Linked DNA regions of Pyrococcus horikoshii OT3. Each later gene encodes a partner of the first gene's protein in a complex. Links are inferred from orthologs where the notes say so. Each region holds a gene or a part of one and is shown on either strand. Other genes may lie near its edges.

What was found.
Region 2: the proteins of kae1 (region 1) and cgi121 are in contact, whole or in part, in a crystal structure (PDB 3ENH), measured with the Methanocaldococcus jannaschii proteins. The link is inferred for Pyrococcus horikoshii OT3 from one-to-one orthologs.

What each region holds. Positions count from the first base shown.
Region 1 is NC_000961.1:1,725,770-1,728,925, forward strand. What follows is about bases 63-2,887. They hold kae1 (KEOPS complex N(6)-L-threonylcarbamoyladenine synthase Kae1), read left to right. Parts: upstream 63-900; coding sequence 901-1,875; downstream 1,876-2,887. Other genes in these bases: PH_RS09385 (protein translocase subunit SecF), read right to left, coding at 63-763; PH_RS09730 (DUF835 domain-containing protein), read left to right, coding at 1,869-2,588; PH_RS09400 (lysylphosphatidylglycerol synthase transmembrane domain-containing protein), read right to left, coding at 2,580-2,887. In the rest of the region: more of PH_RS09385, read right to left, coding at 1-62; more of PH_RS09400, read right to left, coding at 2,888-3,156. UniProt on the Methanocaldococcus jannaschii protein: Required for the formation of a threonylcarbamoyl group on adenosine at position 37 (t(6)A37) in tRNAs that read codons beginning with adenine.
Region 2 is NC_000961.1:677,923-681,190, reverse strand. The notes cover bases 154-3,090. They hold cgi121 (KEOPS complex subunit Cgi121), read right to left. Parts: upstream 1,870-3,090; coding sequence 1,438-1,869; downstream 154-1,437. Other genes in these bases: ftsZ (cell division protein FtsZ), read left to right, coding at 2,279-3,090; PH_RS03605 (ribbon-helix-helix domain-containing protein), read left to right, coding at 2,070-2,258; PH_RS03615 (pyridoxal phosphate-dependent aminotransferase), read right to left, coding at 216-1,391; PH_RS03620 (TMEM165/GDT1 family protein), read right to left, coding at 154-219. Outside these bases: more of PH_RS03620, read right to left, coding at 1-153; more of ftsZ, read left to right, coding at 3,091-3,268. UniProt on the Methanocaldococcus jannaschii protein: Component of the KEOPS complex that is probably involved in the transfer of the threonylcarbamoyl moiety of threonylcarbamoyl-AMP (TC-AMP) to the N6 group of A37, a step in the formation of a threonylcarbamoyl group on adenosine at position 37 (t(6)A37) in tRNAs that read codons beginning with adenine.

The DNA.
Region 1 (3,156 bases):
CATCTATAACCTTAGCCGTTGAGAAGATCCACAATGAAGCCAAAGCACCTAAAGTCGTCGTTGACATTGTAAAGCCTGTTCTTAGTGAAGAGTAATAGGCCTCTTCAACGGAAAATTCCTTCCTCCTTAGAAGTCTCGTCGTCAGCAGAATATTACTGTCAACTGAATATCCTATTAGCATTAGAAGTGCAGCTATCGTAGCCTGGCTAAGTTCAATCCCAAATATATCCATTAAAGCTACTGCTATAACCATATCTGAAAACGCCGAGAACACTACAGTTAAAGACGGAACTGGGACTCTAAAGAACAGGAAAACAACAACTGCCATACCAATGAAAGCGTACACTATAGCTTTAATCCCTTGCTCCCTAACCATCTTACCAAATGTTGGACCGATAAAGGTTACTTGGGGCTCAACCCCAGGAAATTTCTCTTTTAAAAAGTTCTGAACCTTATTAATATCCTCTCCTGCAGGTATATAGATTCTAACACCCTTACCTCCAGTAACTCCAGTAAATTTCTCAACATTCGCTTCAATCCCAAGCTTCCCCAACTCACTGGCAAGTTGATCCGGGTCAACGTTAATCCCCTGAAGGGTAATAACGGAACCTCCCTTAAGCTCAATTCCTTCCCTTACTGGACTTCCCGTTTTTATGTACATCCCTGCTATTATAATAAGGGCAATAATGAAGACTATAAGAGGGTACAGCACCATTCGTTTAGGATCCATTTTCACAAGGACTTCCAACTTTTCTTTTATCATCAATGCCACCCCTGCCAACTCGATTAGCAACTTTCGTTAAATCACTTTTGGTATCTATCATCCATCTTGGATAAAAATCAAAACGTTAGACATAAAACTTAATTTAACCCCTAGGCTACTTAGCTTGGCGGTAAAATATGCTAGCATTGGGAATTGAAGGAACTGCCCATACACTTGGAATTGGAATAGTGAGTGAGAAAAAGGTACTTGCTAATGTTTTTGATACTTTAACTACTGAAAAAGGGGGAATACATCCAAAAGAAGCTGCCGAACACCATGCAAGGCTAATGAAACCACTATTAAAGAAAGCCCTAGAAAAAGCAGGGATTTCAATGGATGATATAGATGTAATAGCCTTCTCCCAGGGACCTGGCCTGGGGCCAGCTTTAAGGGTAGTTGCTACCGCAGCAAGGGCTTTAGCAATTCGATACAATAAGCCAATAGTCGGAGTTAACCACTGTATAGCTCATGTTGAGATAACGAAGATGTTTGGAATAAAGGATCCTGTGGGATTGTACGTGAGTGGAGGCAACACACAGGTTCTGGCATTGGAAGGGGGGAGGTATAGGGTATTTGGGGAGACCCTAGACATTGGAATAGGAAATGCTATAGATGTCTTTGCAAGAGAGCTAGGCTTAGGTTTTCCCGGAGGTCCTAAGCTTGAAAAGCTAGCCGAAAAAGGTAAGAATTATATAGACCTTCCATACGCCGTTAAAGGAATGGATCTAAGTTTTTCCGGTCTTTTAACTGAAGCGATAAGGAAGTACAGAAGCGGGAAGTTTAGGGTCGAGGATCTAGCATACTCATTTCAAGAAACCGCGTTTGCCGCACTAGTTGAAGTTACTGAGAGAGCATTAGCCCATACTGAGAAAAAGGAGGTAGTCCTGGTCGGAGGAGTTGCCGCCAATAACAGGCTTAGGGAAATGCTAAAAATAATGGCCGAGGATAGGGGGGTTAAGTTCTTCGTTCCTCCCTATGATCTATGCAGAGACAACGGTGCAATGATAGCGTACACAGGATTAAGAATGTATAAGGCCGGGATTAGCTTCCCACTAGAGAAGACAATAGTAAAACAGAAGTTCAGAACCGATGAGGTGGAGATAACATGGTGAATCTAATGGTGCTCTCATATAGATTTATAGTGTTTCTCCTATTCCTAATTCTTTCGATATATGCCTTTGTAAAATTAAAACGATCTCCCATAGAGTTTAAATCCGTGTTCACCAAAAGTTTTACTTTCTTATTCCTGGGAGTTCTCATTAGAGGAATAGATCTGCTCCAAGCTTTTGTTTATATCCCGTACTATGAGGAGATACACATTATCGGGCACATAATAATTCTCGGGGGAATCGGTTATACCTATGTAGAGTTTATGAAGAATTTGGAAAGGTTCTTTTTCCCAGAAGAACCAATATTTAAAGGAGAGGGAGCATACCTGGCAAGGTCTTATGAAGAGGTACTATCCCTAATAAAAAATAAGAGAGTTTTAGTGATTACCAGGAATCCCACAAAGTACAGGAATCTCGCCTCTAGAGTTATCTGGGTAACAAGTAGTGGAGAGAAAGGCGTTCATCCAACCTCCCTTCACGTGATACTAGACTTATGCATAAGGTTCATAAAAGAGAATAGGGGAGGGATTGTCCTCATAGATTGCGTCGAGTTTTTAACCCTATACAACGGTTTTCCATCGGTATTCAAGTTTTTAACTGGTTTAAAGGACAACGTACTAATGAGAGGCGGAAAAATCATTATAATGGTTAATCCAAATGCCATCGATAAGAGAGATCTGAGTCTTCTTGAAAGGGAATTCACTCCATTAACTTGAAGAAACTAGAAGTTTTCTATTTTTCAATACCAGGATCCCTCCAAGTAGCGTTGGAATCCAAAACGAAATTAACCTATCCAACATTGTAACGGAAACTGCGAGGGCTTTTTCAACCCCAACGGCTAAGAATAATGCCGATTGGACAACCTCAGTTATGCCAATCCCTCCAGGGATTACACTTATCATGGCTACTGCAATTGAAGCCATCCTGACAAGGAGAACCTGGAGAAATGTTATTCTTCCGCCAAGGCTAAGGAATATAAAGTATGTCTTTAGTATATCGGCCCCCCATAAAATGAACGAGTACAGCATTGTAGACGATAGCCTCCTCTTCCTTTTAGCTAACCTCAAAAAAGTTTCCTTAAACTCTCTTATCTCTCCTAAAAGTTTTTCTTTAATTTTATCTTCACTCATTGAAAATTTCGATGGAAATATTTTTCTGAAAATCCTTGCTAGATATAAAAGAGCTGAAAGGGCGTACTTTTCCTTAATAGAAAAGACCGTCGTCATAAGCAATATTATCACTAAAATTATGGCCGAAATTCCCAGGATTATTAAAAGGACTCTA
Region 2 (3,268 bases), 1.0 Mb from region 1 along the record:
AATACCCGCCGCTTTATTGATCACACTCATTGTAAAATAGTCCCCTATTTTTTCTCCGATTAGAGCTCCTATCAGGTTAACAACGGCAAGGGCCGAAACTGCTCCAATAAAGGCTTTTAACCATCCATACTTAGTTGCAAAAGTAATCGTGGCTAGCTGGGTTTTATCCCCAAGTTCCGCTAAAAAGATAAGTAAAAATATTTGGAGGACATCTTTCACTTTTCACCCTCCAAGGCTTTTTCAATTCTATTCATAGCTTCTATGAGTTTCTCCTTACTAGTCGCGTAGCTTATTCTAACGTAACCTTCACCCATCCTACCGAACGCTGTTCCTGGGATCACGACCACTCTAGCCTTCTCCAATAACCATTCACTGAATTTTTCACTAGACATTCCAGTTCCGGATATATTTGGGAATACGTAAAATGCCCCCTTTGGTTCTTTAACCTTTATTCCTGGCATATTCTTGAGCCGTTTTACAACAATTTTCCTCCTTTCATTGTATTCTTTTTTCATTTCCTCAACGGCCTTCCAGCTCTCTTCGCTCCTTAATGCCTCAATTCCAGCAATTTGAACAAACGAAGCTACATTCCCTATTACGTATGCATGTAACTTTGTCATTTCTTTAATTACCTGGGAAGGAGCAACTACAAATCCCAACCTCCAGCCCGTCATTGCAAACGTCTTTGAGAATGAATTTGCAAGTATTGTATTCTCTGGTGCGAATTTTATCATTGGATAATGCTTTGCATCCTCGTATATGAAATGTTCATAGGGTTCATCACTTAGTATGTAAATGTTGTAATCTTCCGCTATGTCTGCAATTGTCTTTGCCAACTCCTTATCTAGCGTTGCCCCAGTCGGATTATTTGGATAGTTTATCACTATCATCCTAGTATTCTTTGATATCTTCTCTAACAACTCGTTAGGATCGGGTAAGAAATTGTTTTCCTCTCTTAAAGGAATCCTAACTGGCTTTGCTTCTGCGACTTTCGCATCTTCAGCATATGAAACAAAAGCTGGATCTGGTATTATAACTTCATCTCCTCTCTCCAATAATGATTCAAAGGCTAAGTAAGTACCCTCATACGCTCCAGCTGTTATTATCACATTTTCTACCTCTATATCAATTCCATAGAATTTCTTATAGTATTCAACGACGGCTTCTCTTAGCTCTGGAATTCCTGCATTTGGAGTGTAATGAGTCCATCCTTCATCTAGAGCTCTTTTAGCGGCTTCTTTTATGTTTTTAGGAGTATCAAAGTCTGGTTCTCCGATTCCTAAAGATATTACATCCTCCATTTTAGAAGCTCTTTCGAATAATTCTCTTATTTTCGATCTTTTGATAAGGAGGACCCTCTCAGCGATAAAATACTTCCTCTTTTCTCTCATTTTTGAACACCCAGAACCGGATTACATGAAAAATTTATAAAACTTTTTAAAAGGCTTCAACCATAGCCATTTTTTCAAGGGACTTTTTCAGTTCTTCCTGGGGGCATTTGTTTAGTTCAATTTCCCTTATGCCGAGGGATTGCAGTAACCTCCGAAGCTTGTCACACGGATTATCAACATTAAAGATGACAATAAAATTCTCCCCTTTCGATGCGCCGACTAATTTTAAAGCATCCTTGATCTGCTTTACTCCGGCCAACCTCAGCAAAATTTCCCCCCTTACAGTCTTGGCAGTGTTTCTCTCAGAATTAAAGGATTTAAGAGCAAGTATTGTGGCAAAAACAACTTCTTCATAGCATTTAGTCCTCATAACCTGGCATTGTTCATCGCAAGCCTCTAGAACCTTCCCTACATCATCCTCATTTAAGTGGACTTTTGCAATACATATATTTCCAAATTTTGTTTTTATTTCTAGCATGGTATATTTGGAAATAACCACCGATAAATACATTTCTCCCCCTCACCAATTGTGTTGCTAAAAATTTTTAAATTTTGACCGGTATAAATTTAAAAGTTTTTTAAGTTCATAATATCACAAAAATAATTTAAGCCAAAAAATATTTAACTAGATAAACTCAAGCCTTAGAATAGGGAATTCCGCTGAAGGGTGTTGTAGGGATGGCCAAGATGAAAATAATCAGCGTCCAACTTCCCCAGAATTTAATTCATGGTCTAGATTCTCTCGTTAAGAGGGGAATATATCCAAATAGAAGTGAAGCTATAAGGGTAGCCATAAGAGAGCTTCTAAAAAAAGAACTCTACAAGGAGGAGATACAAGAAGAACTTCCTGAATACGTTGTTAGATAACAGTAGGGGAGGAGGAGAATATGGTATTTGACAAGTTATTGGAGCAAGCCGGGATAAATCTTGAATTCGAAGATAAGGAAATCAAAGATTCTGACTATCTTGGAGATGTTTCAGACTTGATCAAAATAGCCGTCATAGGAGTGGGAGGTTCGGGAAATAACACTATTTCTAGATTGTATGATCTAGGAGTCCAAGGTGCAGATCTTATAGCTATGAACACAGATGCCCAGCACTTACATCAAATAAAGGCCCACAAAAAGTTACTTTTAGGAAAGTCAATAACTCACGGAAAGGGATCTGGTGGAGATCCGAGAATTGGATATAGGGCCGCTGAAGCTAGTGCAAGTGAGATAGCTGATATCGTGAAAGATTACGATCTCATATTCTTAACCGCTGGAATGGGAAATGGAACAGGAACCGGAGCAACACCTGTAATTGCAAGGATAATTAAGGAAACAGCAAGAAACAATGGCTTACCTCAAGAACCTCTTGTTATTAGCGTTGTTACTTTTCCATTTAAAATGGAAGGGAAAGTAAGAATTGAGAAAGCAAAAGCAGGTATTGAAATGTTATTAGAATATTCAGACACCGTGATCATAATTCAAAATGATAAGTTAATCGAGCTTGTTCCAAAACTTCCTATCCAAGTTGCATTCAGGTTCGCGGATGAGATAATTGCAAGAATGGTTAAGGGAATTGTGGAGACGATAAAACTCCCTTCCATGGTCAATATAGACTACGCCGATATATATAGTGTAATGAAGGGAGGAGGGCCAGCACTAATAGGAATCGGTGAGAGTGATTCAAACAATAGAGCAGTCGATGCTGTGATGGAAGCTCTAAATAATAAGATGTTGGACATTGAATTCGGATCAGGAGATAAAGCCCTTGTTCACTTTACTGTAGGCCCAGATGTTAGTCTAGAAGAAATAACTAAGGCAATGGAGATAGTGTATGAAAGACTTGGAGAAAAAAGCGAAATTAAATGGGGTGCGATGATAGAGGAGGAT